DNA from 3 places in the Streptomyces sp. NPDC053493 genome. Region 1 is predicted to be linked to each of the others. Evidence: riboswitches for the same ligand, from Rfam matches in the RefSeq annotation. Region 1 holds a riboswitch; each other region holds the start of a gene.
The links. Region 1 has a riboswitch for cyclic di-AMP ahead of ACIGO8_RS29425 (transglycosylase family protein). Riboswitches for the same ligand answer to the same signal wherever they lie in the genome.

Region 2: linked by a shared signal. The riboswitch ahead of ACIGO8_RS24625 (M23 family metallopeptidase) and the one ahead of ACIGO8_RS29425 (transglycosylase family protein) in region 1 are both predicted to bind cyclic di-AMP.
Region 3: linked by a shared signal. The riboswitch ahead of ACIGO8_RS33915 (M23 family metallopeptidase) and the one ahead of ACIGO8_RS29425 (transglycosylase family protein) in region 1 are both predicted to bind cyclic di-AMP.

The regions. Positions count from the first base shown of each region.
Region 1 covers NZ_JBITXS010000013.1:51,872-56,100, reverse strand. Annotated here, with positions in the region: gene ACIGO8_RS29435 (cytochrome P450) at 1-1,021, shown strand, start outside; gene ACIGO8_RS29430 (transglycosylase family protein) at 1,136-2,152, shown strand; cyclic di-AMP (ydaO/yuaA leader) riboswitch at 2,422-2,595, shown strand; gene ACIGO8_RS29425 (transglycosylase family protein) at 2,599-3,300, shown strand; gene eno (phosphopyruvate hydratase) at 3,575-4,229, shown strand, end outside.
Region 2 covers NZ_JBITXS010000009.1:122,641-126,869, reverse strand. Annotated here, with positions in the region: gene ACIGO8_RS24630 (GntR family transcriptional regulator) at 116-799, opposite strand; gene ACIGO8_RS24625 (M23 family metallopeptidase) at 964-1,734, opposite strand; cyclic di-AMP (ydaO/yuaA leader) riboswitch at 1,747-1,912, opposite strand; gene ACIGO8_RS24620 (M16 family metallopeptidase) at 2,143-3,510, opposite strand; gene ACIGO8_RS24615 (M16 family metallopeptidase) at 3,537-4,229, opposite strand, start outside.
Region 3 covers NZ_JBITXS010000025.1:7,766-11,994, reverse strand. Annotated here, with positions in the region: gene ACIGO8_RS33920 (PrsW family intramembrane metalloprotease) at 1-458, shown strand, start outside; gene ACIGO8_RS33915 (M23 family metallopeptidase) at 475-1,602, opposite strand; cyclic di-AMP (ydaO/yuaA leader) riboswitch at 1,614-1,760, opposite strand; gene ACIGO8_RS33910 (PP2C family protein-serine/threonine phosphatase) at 1,973-3,043, opposite strand; gene ACIGO8_RS33905 (MFS transporter) at 3,301-4,229, opposite strand, start outside.

The DNA.
Region 1 (4,229 bases):
GCGCAAGGCCGAGCTGATGACGCATCTGCTCAACATCGACCCGCCGGACCACACCCGGCTGCGCCGGCTGGTGTCGAAGGCGTTCACGCCGCGCCGGGTCGCGGAGTTCGCGCCGCGGGTGCAGGAGCTGACCGACCGGCTGATCGACGGCTTCGCGGAGCGCGGCGAGGCGGACCTGATCCACGAGTTCGCGTTCCCGCTGCCGATCTACGCCATCTGCGACCTGCTGGGCGTGCCGCGCGAGGACCAGGACGACTTCCGGGACTGGGCCGGGATGATGATCCGGCACGGCGGCGGACCGCGCGGCGGGGTGGCGCGGTCGGTGAAGAAGATGCGCGGCTATCTCGCCGAGCTCATCCACAAGAAGCGGGAGGGCCTGCGGCACGAAGGGGACGACGACCTGATCTCCGGGCTCATCCGGGCCTCGGACCACGGCGAGCACCTGACCGAGAACGAGGTCGTCGCGATGGCCTTCATCCTTCTCTTCGCCGGCTTCGAGACGACCGTGAACCTGATCGGCAACGGCGTCTACGCGCTGCTGCGCCACCCGGAGCAGCGCCGCCGCCTCCAGGACGCGCTCGCCGCGGGCGACACGGGCCTGCTGGAGACCGGTGTCGAGGAGCTGCTGCGGTACGACGGGCCGGTGGAGCTGGCGACCTGGCGGTTCGCCACCGAGGACCTGACCGTCGGCGGGCAGGAGATCCGGGCCGGCGACCCGGTCCTAGTGGTGCTGGCGGCCGCGGACCGCGATCCCGCGCGGTTCGCGGAGCCGGACACCCTGGACCTGGCGCGGCGCGACAACCAGCACCTCGGCTACGGGCACGGCATCCACTACTGCCTGGGCGCGCCGCTGGCCCGGCTGGAGGGGCAGACGGCGCTGGCGACGCTGCTGAAACGCCTGCCGGACCTGCGACTTGGGGCCGATCCGGCGGAACTGCGCTGGCGCGGCGGGCTCATCATGCGCGGCCTTCGTACCCTTCCGGTGGAGTTCGCCCCGGAGCGTCGCACCGAAGAAAATTGACGCTCCGTCAGAAATGTGATCTTCGCGTGATCTCTGCTGCATCGACTTGTGACGCGCGTTCGAATGCCGCTACGTTCACCCGCAGTCTCAGCAGTCACGCGAAAGGCACTCCGCATGCGCTCCGGGAACGGACGTCACCGCAGACCCCGCCAGGCCCCCGCACTCGTCGTCGCGGCGGGGGTCACCGGCTCGGCCATGGCGCTGCCGCTGCTCGCCACCGGGTCGGCCTCCGCAGCAGACGCGGCGACATGGGACCGGGTCGCCGAGTGCGAGTCGGGCGGCGCCTGGAGCGCCAACTTCGGCAACGGCCTCTACGGCGGCCTGCAGTTCACCCAGGAGGGCTGGGAGCGCCACGGCGGCCTCGCCTACGCCCCGAGCGCGGACCTCGCCAGCCGCGCCCAGCAGATCGCCGTCGCCGAGAAGGCCTTCGCCGCCGGCGACACCCAGTGGGCCACCTGCGCCCCGATCGCCGGCCTGAAGAAGGACGGCAAGGCGCCGGGCGTCGACCCGGGCCCGGGCGCCGCGCCCAAGGAGTCCACGGGACCGCTTCCGGAGTCGAACCGCACCGACGGCCTGCCGGCCGGATCCGGTGCGACCTCCGCGGCGCCCTCGGCGCCGGTGACCACGCCGGCCACGCCCGCGACCCCGGCCACCCCGTCCGCGCCGGGCACGGCGCCCTCGGCCGGATCCACCGTCACGCCCGGCCAGGCGACGACCGCGCCCCAGGCGCCCACGAGCCCCACCTCTCCCGCCGCGCCCGGTACGCCCGTCACGCCGGACGCATCCGTTACGCCCGGTGCGCCGGAGTCGACGACGCCCGGCACCGGCAAGCACCGGGGTGACGCCGCGACAGAAGAACCGGGCGCAACGGACACCACGCCCGAATCGGGACGTCACGCCGCTCCGACCGACGGCGCGCCGGCCGGAAATACGGGCACCTCGGACAAGGCGGACGAATACACCGTCAAGCCGGGTGACAGTCTTTCGGGCATTGCGGAGGAGAACGGCCTGCTCGGCGGCTGGACCGCCCTCTACGACCACAACAAGAAGACGGTCGGCACCGATCCCGACCTCATCCTCCCTGGTCAGAGCCTGGAACTGAACCTCGGGACGGCCGGGTCCGACGCCTAGTCAGGACGGCGAACCGGCCCTGAATGTCCGTTCTGTGCAAGTGAGACATGGGTCTCTCTTCCCGAACTGGCGTGTCACGTCCGCAAAGTTTGTCCGAATCGCCCCTCACCTGCGCAAACACACCCTGACGGGGCGCAAGTAGGGGCGATTTTTCCGGGTTGATGGTCTTTGAACTTCCCCCGGGTCTGTGTCTACGGTCAGGACCGCTCGCCACCGCGGGCCCCGTCGACCGGTCCGCCGAATCCTGCCGCCGACCGACGGGAACAGTCGTCGCGCAAGCGCCGAAGGCAGGAGCGGGGGACCCAAGGTAAGCGCCGGCCCCGGCCGTTGAGACAGACGGCCGACGATCGGCTTGGGGTGAAGCCGCGTGCTAGGTCACGCGGCCGGGCAACTCACAGGCCCGAACCCGACAGCTCACCTCGTAGGCGTCGGTGAGGAGAACCTCCATGCTGCTTTCCGGCAAGGGCAAACACCGTCGTTCCTCCAAGGCCGCCCGCGCCCTCGCGCTGGCCGGTGCCGCCGGCGTCGCCGTCGCGGCCCCGCTGATGGCCGCCGGCACCGCCTCGGCCGCCACCAGCGCCGAGTGGGACGCCGTCGCCCAGTGCGAGTCCGGCGGCAACTGGTCCATCAACACGGGCAACGGCTACTACGGCGGCCTGCAGTTCTCGGCCTCCACCTGGGCCGCGTACGGCGGCACCGCCTACGCCCCGACCGCCGACCAGGCCTCCAAGTCCCAGCAGATCGCGGTCGCCGAGAAGGTCCTCGCGAGCCAGGGCAAGGGTGCCTGGCCGAGCTGCGGCGTGGGCCTGTCCGGCGCCTCCTACGACGGTGGCTCCGCCACGGCCGCCGCCCCCAAGCCGGCCGCCCCGAAGACCACCCCGAAGCGCTCCACCGAGCAGCCGACCACCCGCAGCGAGAAGCGCACCGCTCCCAAGAGCGCCGCCTCGAAGCAGACTGTCACCACCCCGACCGGCAAGAAGGTCAAGAAGGGCGACGGCGAGTACAAGGTCGTCTCCGGCGACACCCTCAGCAAGATCGCCCAGGCGCACGGCGTCAAGGGCGGCTGGCAGAAGCTCTTCGAGCTCAACAAGGACATCGTCCAGGACGCCGACCTCATCTACCCGGGTCAGCAGCTCCACCTGAAGTAGTACCGCCCGCCGGCGCCGGCCGGCGGCAGACCCCGCGGTGAGTGGAAGGAACCGGTCCGGAGCAGCTGCTCCGGACCGGTTTCTTACGACCGGAATCTACTGATTGGTAACCGGGTCTTTCGTCCCGAGATGCATGCCCTCGGGTCCTTTTTCGTCCCAGCGGGCGGGCGCCCGGCCGGTCGGAGCCCCCGGGCCGGTTAGGCTCTTGTCGCAAGGCGAACGAGACCTTGCCGCATGCGTCACAACCAGCGTCACATCCCAGAAGGAGATGCTCGTGCCGTCCATCGACGTCGTCGTAGCCCGGGAAATCCTGGACTCCCGAGGCAACCCCACGGTCGAGGTCGAGGTCGGCCTCGACGACGGCAGCACCGGCCGTGCTGCCGTCCCGTCCGGTGCCTCCACCGGTGCGTTCGAGGCCCTCGAGCTTCGCGACGGTGACCCCAACCGTTACCAGGGCAAGGGCGTGGAGAAGGCCGTTCTCGCCGTCATCGAGCAGATCGGCCCGGAGCTCGTCGGCTACGACGCCACCGAGCAGCGCTTGATCGACCAGGCGATGTTCGACCTGGACGCCACCCCGGACAAGTCCTCGCTCGGCGCCAACGCCATCCTCGGCGTCTCCCTCGCCGTCGCGCACGCCGCCTCCGAGGCCAGCGACCTCCCGCTCTTCCGCTACCTGGGCGGCCCGAACGCGCACCTGCTGCCCGTTCCGATGATGAACATCCTCAACGGCGGCTCGCACGCCGACTCCAACGTGGACATCCAGGAGTTCATGATCGCGCCGATCGGCGCGGAGTCCTTCTCCGAGGCCCTGCGCTGGGGCACCGAGGTCTACCACACCCTCAAGAAGGTCCTGAAGGACAAGGGCCTGTCCACCGGCCTCGGCGACGAGGGCGGCTTCGCCCCGAACCTCGGCTCCAACCGCGAGGCCC
Region 2 (4,229 bases), on a different contig from region 1:
TCCCGAAAAGGCGGAAAACGACGTCGGCCGCCGAATTCAGGGCAGCACGAAACAGGGCCGGTTATCGGAAACGACGGCCCGGAATTAAGCGCCCGACTTTTATACGGCCCGGGTGTTAATTCCCCGGTCCCGCACTGTTTACGGCATGTTGCGAAACCCTCACACGCGCCCGCTCGGGCCGTTTCAGCCGGTGCAGCGGGGCCGCCCGCTCCACGTGCAGCGCGGTCAGGGCGCGGGCCCGCTCGGCGTCGCCGCGCGCGACGGCGTCCACGATGGCGCCGTGCTCGGCCCAGGCCTCCACCGGCCGGACGGCCGGCTCGACCGCGTACATCCAGTCGATCTTGTGCCGCAGCTGGGTGAGCAGCGCCGTGAGCGGCGGGCTGCCGGAGGCCTGCGCGAGGGTCTCGTGGAACCAGCCGCCGAGCGAGGCCAGATCCTCGCCGCGGCCGCGTCCGGCCCGCTCCTGACCCAGTCTGACCAGGCCGCGCAGCACCTTGAGGTGGGCCTCGGTGCGCCGCTGCGCGGCCCGGGCGGCGCCCAGCGGCTCCAGCAGCGAGCGCATGTCGAGCAGGTCGGCGGCCTCCTGCTCGGTGGGCTCGGCGACATGGGCGCCGGCGTGGCGCCGGCTGACGACGAAGCCCTCGGACTCCAGCGTGCGCAGGGCCTCGCGGACCGGGACGCGGGAGACGCCGTAACGGCGGGCGAGACGGTCCTCGGTCAGCCGGGTGCCCCGCTCGAGGACCCCGGAGACGATGTCGTCCCGGATCGCCGTGCATACCGAGTGCGCGGGAATGCGCATGTCCGACCTCCGCTTTCGTCCGCGCGAATCCCCATCGAGCGGCATCTGTCCGGCGACTCTATTGCAGGACGCCGGAATTTCCGATGCCGCCCGGTGACAGGGAATGCAAAAAGCCCCGGCTCGAACGAGCCGGGGCTTCTTCAGGCATTCGGACGCCGAGTCGGTCAGACGTCGACGCCGCGGGCGCGGAGGTAGGCGACGGGGTTGATGTCGGAGCCGTACTCCGCGGTGGTGCGCGCCTCGAAGTGGAGGTGCGGGCCGGTGGAGTTGCCGGACGAGCCGGAGACGCCGATCTGCTCGCCCGGCGTGACCGTCTGGCCGACGTGGACGTGGATGGCGGAGAGGTGGCCGTACTGGGTGTACGTGCCGTCGTTCATCCGGATGACGATGTTGTTGCCGTACGCGCCGCCCCAGCCGGCCTCGACGACGGTGCCGGAGCCGACGGAGACGACCCTGGTGCCGTAGGAGGCGTGGAAGTCGATGCCGGAGTGGTGGCCGGAGGACCAGAGCGAGCCGCCGGTCTGGTAGCCGGTGCTCACGTACGAGCCGGCGACGGGGAGCTGGAAGGAGTTGAGGCGCTTGCGCTCGGCCTCGCGGGCGGCGCGCTCCTTGGCGGCGCGGACCTCCTTGGCGCGGGCCTCGGCCTTGCGCTTCGCCTCGGCGGCGGCCTTGGCGCGGGCGGCGGCCTCGTAGGCCTCCTTCTCCTGCGCGTCGGCCTGGGCGTCGACCCGCTCGGCGAGGGACTCCTCGGTGATCACCTGGGTGAGACCGGTGTCCTCGACGGAGGTCGTCTCCGTGTCGGCGGCGAGCGCCGGGGAGGCGAGGGTGCCGATGACGCCGGTGGTGGCGAGCGTCGCCACGCCGGCGATGCCGGCGCCACGGCGCGTCAGACGGCTCGGACCACGATGCTTCCCGGTGGCACGGGTGAACGCCATGTAGTGGCTGATCCTTTCCTTCCCTCTCGCCTACCGGGTTAGCTGACGGGTTCGGAGCAGGAAGGTCTCCTACGGGCCCCTCCGCGTCGCGCGAAGGCGTCCGATTCACCCCAGGGACTGCGTACGGGTCCCCGGCTCCCCAGGCTCGCGCCTTGCGGGGACTCGGCGATGACTGTCCGTTGCCGCGGGCGCGGCGTCGTACAACGGGCGGACAGCCGGATCGACGCTAGGCGGACCTTCCGTCAATCGCCAAACAGAGCACCCACTTTGTTAGACATGCCACAGGGCATACGATCACACCCTCCAGCAATCCGGACATAAAGGAGGACCCTGGCGATCCGGTTCGCCGGGGTCCTCCTTCTCGTCGCCGTCGCGCCGACTCCTCGCTGCCACGTGACGGCGGCTCAATCAGCCGGTGGCGACGGTCACTTCACCGATGCCGAGGGCCCGCACGGGCTCCTCGATCTGCGACGCGTCGCCCACCAGGACGGTGACGAGCCGGTCCACCGGGAAGGCGTTGACGACGGCCGCGGTCGCCTCCACCGTGCCCGTCTCGGCGAGCCGCGCGTACAACCGCGCCTGGTAGTCGTCGGGGAGGTGCTGCTCGACCTGGTCGGCCAGCGTGCCGGCGACGGAGGCGGCGGTCTCGTACTTGAGCGGGGCGACGCCGACCAGGTTCTGCACGGCCACGTCCCGCTCGGCGTCCGTCAGGCCCTCGGCGGCGAGGGTGCGCAGCACCTTCCACAGGTCGTCGAGCGCCGGGCCGGTGTTGGGCGTGTCGACCGAGCCGCTGATGGCGAGCAGGGAGGCGCCGTTGCCCTCGCCGTCGGAGCGCAGCACCTGTCCGAAGGCGCGCACGCCGTAGGTGTAGCCCTTCTCCTCGCGCAGGACGCGGTCCAGGCGGGAGGTGAGGGTGCCGCCGAGGCAGTACGTGCCGAGCACCTGGGCCGCCCAGACGCGGTCGTGGCGGTCCGGGCCGACGCGGCCGATCAGCATCTGGGTCTGAACGGCGCCGGGGCGGTCCACGATGACGACCCGTCCGGTGTCGTCGGCCGTGATGGGCGGCATGGGGCGCGGCGCGGCCGGCGAGCCCGTCCAGGCGCCCAGGGTCTCGGCGAGCACCTTGTCCAGGTCGACGTCGGTGAGGTCGCCGACGACCACGGCGGTGGCGGCGGCCGGCCGCACGTGCGCGTCGAAGAAGGCGCGGACGGCGGCGGCGTCGATCGCCTCGACGGTCTCCTCGGTGCCCTGGCGGGGCCGGGACATCCGCGAGTCGGCCGGGAACAGCTCCTTGGAGAGCTGCTTGGCCGCGCGGCGGGCCGGGTTGGCCGTCTCGTGCGGGATCTCGTCGAGCCGGTTGCGCACCAGTCGCTCGATCTCGTTCTCGGCGAAGGCCGGGGCGATCAGGGCCTCGGACAGCAGGCCGAGGGCCTTGGGCAGCCGGGAGACCGGCACCTCGAGGGAGACCCGTACGCCGGGGTGGTCGGCGTGCGCGTCGAGGGTGGCGCCGCAGCGCTCCAGCTCGGCGGCGAACTCCTCGGCGGAGTGCTGGTCGGTGCCCTCGGACAGGGCCCGGGCCATGATCGTGGCCACGCCGTCCAGGCCCTTGGGCTCGGCGTCCAGCGGGGCGTCGAGGAAGATCTCGACGGCCACCACCTGCTGGCCGGGGCGGTGGCAGCGCAGCACGGTCAGGCCGTTGTCGAGCGCGCCGCGCTCCGGGGCCGGGAAGGCCCAGGGCTTGGCGGCGCCCGGCCGGGGCTGCGGGTGGAAGGTCATGCTCGTCAAAGACGCGGCAGCGTCGGTCACTGGTCCGCTCCCTCTTCCTCGTCGCTGTCGCTCTCGTCGTCGCCGTCGGGGCCGCCCACCGGCTCGTAGACGAGCACGGCGCGGTTGTCCGGGCGCAGCTGGGCCCTGGCGGCGTCCCGCACCTCTTCGGCGGTGACCTCCAGCACCCGGTTGACCGCGGTCAGGGCCAGCTGCGGGTCGCCGAACAGCACCGCGTAGCGGCAGAGTTCGTCGGCGCGGCCGGCGACCGTGCCGAGCCGGTCCAGCCACTCGCGCTCCAACTGGGCCTGGGCGCGCTCCATCTCCTCGGGCGTCGGGCCCTCGGCGGCGAACCGGGCCAGCTCCTCGTCGACGGCGGCCTCGATCCGCGGCACCTCGACGCCGCCGGAGGTCTTCACGTCCAGCCAGCCGAGCGAGGGCGCGCCGGCCAGGCGCAGCAGGCCGAAGCCGGCGGCGACGGCCGTGCGGTCGCGGCGGACCAGGCGGTTGTGGAGGCGGGAGGACTCGCCGCCGCCGAGGATGGTCAGGGCCAGGTCGGCCGCGTCGCAGGCGCGCGTGCCGTCGTGCGGCAGCCGGTAGGCGGCCATCAGCGCGCGGGCCGGCACCTCCTCCTCGACGACCTCGCGCAGCTGCTCGCCGATGATCTCGGGCAGGTCGCCGGGGCGCGGCTCGGGCTTGCCGTCGTGGCCGGGGATGGAGCCGAAGTACTT
Region 3 (4,229 bases), on a different contig from region 1:
TCCTGCTGGTCTACGGCATGTTCATGGTGCCGGTCTTCGCCCTGCTGACCTGGCTCGCGATATGGAGCCGGCAGAAGGAGCTGCGCACGATATCCGGCGAGCTTCCGGCCTACGCGACGGCCGGCTGGCTCGCTCCCGATGAACCGCTCGCGCTCTCCTCGATGCGGGCCCGCTCGCTGGCCCGCGGTTACGCCGCCCGCAGCCTCGGCAAGCCCGGCGCCCAGGCGGTCGGCGAGTACGAGGCGTTCGCGACGACCCTGGCGTTCCTGCGCCACCGGGCCCGGCGCGGGCAGGCGGCGCCGGACTTCACGGCCCGCGAGCAGGAGCTGCTGCACCACCTGTGGCAGCGCCGGCAGGTCGCCTCGCCGGCGCTGACGTACGCGGCCCGGGCCACCGGCCGGGTGTGGTCGCCGCCGCAGTACCTCGACTACGGCGGCTACAACCCGTACCGGAGCTAGAGCAGCCGGCTGGGCCTCAGATGCTCAGGCCCTTGGAGCGGAGCCAGTCCGCCGGGTCCATGCCCGCGCCGGACGGCGTGTGGACCTCCAGGTGGAGGTGGGGGCCGGTGACGTTGCCGGTGGCGCCGACGCGGCCGATGGTGTCGCCGGTGCCGACGGACTGGCCGGCGCCGACCGTCATGGAGGAGAGGTGGCAGTACCAGACCTCGGTGCCGTCCTCGAGCTCCAGCACGATCCGGTAGCCGTACGCGCCGGACCAGCCGGCCGACTTCACGGTGGCGCCGTGGACCGCCTTCACCGGCGTGCCGGTGGGCGCGGCGAAGTCCAGGCCGGTGTGGTGGCCGGAGGACCACATCGAGCCGGCCTCGCCGTAGGTCGAGGTGATCGTGTACGAGGACGTCGGCAGCGCGTAGCTCGCGGCGAGCCTGGCCAGGCGCTCGGCCTCGGCCTTCGCCGCGGCCTCCTCCTCGGCCTTCTTCTTCGCCTCGGCGGCCGCCTTCTCCGCCGCGTCGGCCTTGGCCTCGGCCTCCGCCGCCGCCTTCTCCGCCGCGGCCTTCTCCGCGGCGGCCTTCGCCTCGGCGTCCGCGGCGGCCTGCTGCTGCTCGGCCTGCTGGAGGATGCGGGCGCGCAGCGCCTCGCCGGCGTCGGTCCGGGTGGCCCCGGCCTGCGCGGCGCCGGTGCCGCCGGCCGAGCCCGTGCCCGCCTGGTCGGCCGTGGTGTAGGTGAGGGCGGTCAGCGGCTGGGTGTTGTTCCCCGCCCCGGTCGCCTCGGAGCCGCCCTCGTCCTCGTCGTGTCCGCCGATCAGACCGCCGACGCCCGGCAGGTCGGAGGCGTCGGGCAGGTGGACGTCCGGCAGGTCGACGTCCGGCAGCGCTATCGAGACCGGCGGCTTCTGCTGGGCGGTGGCCAGGCCGCCGGCGCCGACGGCGGCGATCACGCCGACACCGAGCACGGTGGAGGAGCGGGCGAAGTTGGAGCGCTGCTTGACCACGCGGTGGCGGCCGCCCGAGCGGCCCCGGTCCCGCAGGGAGTCCTCGGTGGGGTTCCACTCCTCGCCGCCGCCCGGGCCCTCGGCGGCGCCCGCCGGACCGGGAGCGCCGAAATAGTCGAAGGGGTTTTCGGGAGCAGGGGTGTTGGACGCCACGGAGGCGCTCTCCTTTCCTTCCTTCTCGCCTACCGGGTTAGCTGACGGGTTCGGAGCAGGAAGGTCTCCTACGGGCGTGCCGCACGAGTGCGGTGGGGCCCGATTCACCCCAAGTGGTGGTTCCCCGGTTCCCTTACGGGATTCGGCGCGCGCGCACGGTGCCGTCTCTTGCGACGGCTGGGACGACCGCGCTGCGTTATCGAACGTTAATAGACGCGGCCACTCGATTCCAAGCCGTTCCCCTTGATCATTCACTGAATTGTGAGGCTATGTCCCGAGTTGACCACCGTTCAGAAGAGGCCGCCGACACATCGCCGACACACCTTCAAACTGACGTTGAGTCAATTGTTATCGGAGGGAGACCCTTCGACTACGACCGGTCACCACCCGGCGGCACCACCGGCATCGTCCGGCGCCGCTCCGGCTGCCCCACCGCCGGACGGCTCACCGCGAGCAGCGCCATGTCGTCCGTCGCACCACCGCCCGTGTGCCGGCGCACGTCCGCCACGAGCGCGTCGAGCAGCTCCTCCGGCCCCGGGAAGATCCGCCCGGCGAGCCGCTCCCGCGGGTCGTAGAACTCACCGTGCGCGTCCCGCGCCTCCGACAGGCCGTCCGTGTAGAAGAGGAGCGTCGCGCCCGGCGGATACGGCGTCTCCTCGGCCCGGTCGGGCCACACCGCCAGCTCTCCCATCCCCAGCGGCAACGCCGCCTCGCTCGGCCGCAGCACCTGCGCCGCCCCGTCCGCGTGCAGCAGCAGCGGCTCCGGATGGCCGCGGTTGACCACCCGTACGGTCCGGTCGCCACCCGGGATCTCGGCCAGGACGGCGGTGGTGAAGCCCTCGAAGGCGTCGAGCCCGTCGCGCCGGGTGCCCTCCCGGGCCAGCGCCCGCTCCAGACGCGCCGCCACGCCCTCCAGCGTGGACTCCTGCTCGGCCGCCTCCCGGAAGGCGCCGATGACCACCGCCACCGCCTCCACCGCGTCGAGCCCCTTGCCCCGTACGTCGCCGACCACCAACCGCACCCCGTACGGGGTGTCCTGCACCGCGAACAGGTCGCCGCCGATGAACGCGTCCGCCTGCGCCGCCTCGTACCGGGCCGCGATCTGCAGCCCGCCGATCCGCGCCGCCGGCGTCGGCAGCACCGCCTTCTGCGCCGTCTCCGCGATCACCCGCGCCGAGGCGAGCCGTTCGCCGCTGCGCCGTACGACCCGGTTGATCAGCAGCGCCAGCGCCGAGACGGTGAGGACCGTCAGCGTCTCCGTGAGCGCCGGGATCTGGTCCACCGTCTCGTTGTAGACGTGCAGCCCGACGCTCGCGAGGACGGCGGCGATGCCGGTGAGCAGCGTCGTCAGGGTGGAGAAGAACGGGGCGGCGATCAGCGGCGCGGCCGAGAACAGCGGGGCCGCGGTGTAGGTGGGCGGCGTCGCCAGGTCGTACACCACCCCGCCGACGATCACCAACGGCGGCAGCGCCCGGATGAAGCGCCGCGCGCCCCGGTACGCGCCCGGAGCGCCCGGAGCACCGTGCCCGCCCGGAGCGCCGCCGCCCGCCCCGGAGACCGACCCCGAGTCCGACCCGGACCGCGGCCCGGGGCCGGACCCCGGCTCCGGGTCGCGCCCCTGCGCCGCTCGCGCCACCTGTGCTCTCCCGCCTGGACGTGCCCGGCCGCGGACCGACCCGTACCCGTCCCAGGGTGGCGTCAGGCCGGCCGGCTCGGCGACTCCTCCTCCGCCGGTTGGCGTACGGCGAGCCGCCCGCCCCTGGCCAGCGCCGCCATGGCCGCCGCGCAGCCGAGGCCGACCGCGCACAGCACCAGCCACGTCACCGACGACCGGCCCGTCACGTCGAGCAGCACGCCCGTCCCCAGGTTCCCCACCGTGATGCCGATCCCGCACACCGTGTTGTAGAGCCCGTAGTGGGTGGCGACCCAGCGGCCCCGGGACAGCGCGACGACCGTGTCCATCTCGTACGGGTAGAGCACCGCGTTCGCGACCGCCAGGACCGCCGCGCACACCAGCAGCCCCAGCAGCGACCGGCCCAGCGCGGCCGGCACCAGGAACGCCGCACCCATCAGGGCCAGCCCGAGCACCAGGCACCGCTCGCGGGTGAGCCGCGCCCGGCACCAGGCGGTGATCCGCAACTGTCCGGCGAGCGCCACCAGCGCCGAGACCACGAACAGCGCCGTGGTCGCCGCCGTGCCGCCCGCGGCGAGCGGCAGCGCCAGATAGACCTGGAAGGACAGCACGTACGAGCCGGTCATGGCCAGCGAGAACAGCCAGAAGACACGGTTCGCGAGCACCGTGCGGAACTGGCCGCGCGCCCCGCCCTCCCGGGCCGCGTCCACCGCCCGCACCGGCAGATGCCTCAGCTGGACGAAGGTGAGCGCGGCGAACAGCAGCGCCGCCACCACGCACGTCAGCCGGAACGACACCCCTGTCAGGGCCACCCCGAGCAGCGGGCCGAGCAGAATGCCCGCCTGGTAATACGTGTTGAACAGGGCGAACGCCTCGACCCGCCGCTCCTCCCCGGCCTCCGCGGCCAGACAGGCCCGCACCGCCGGATTGAACAGCGCGCCCGCGAGGCCCGTCGCCAGCGAGGCGGCGATCAGCATCGGCAGCGACTGCGCGA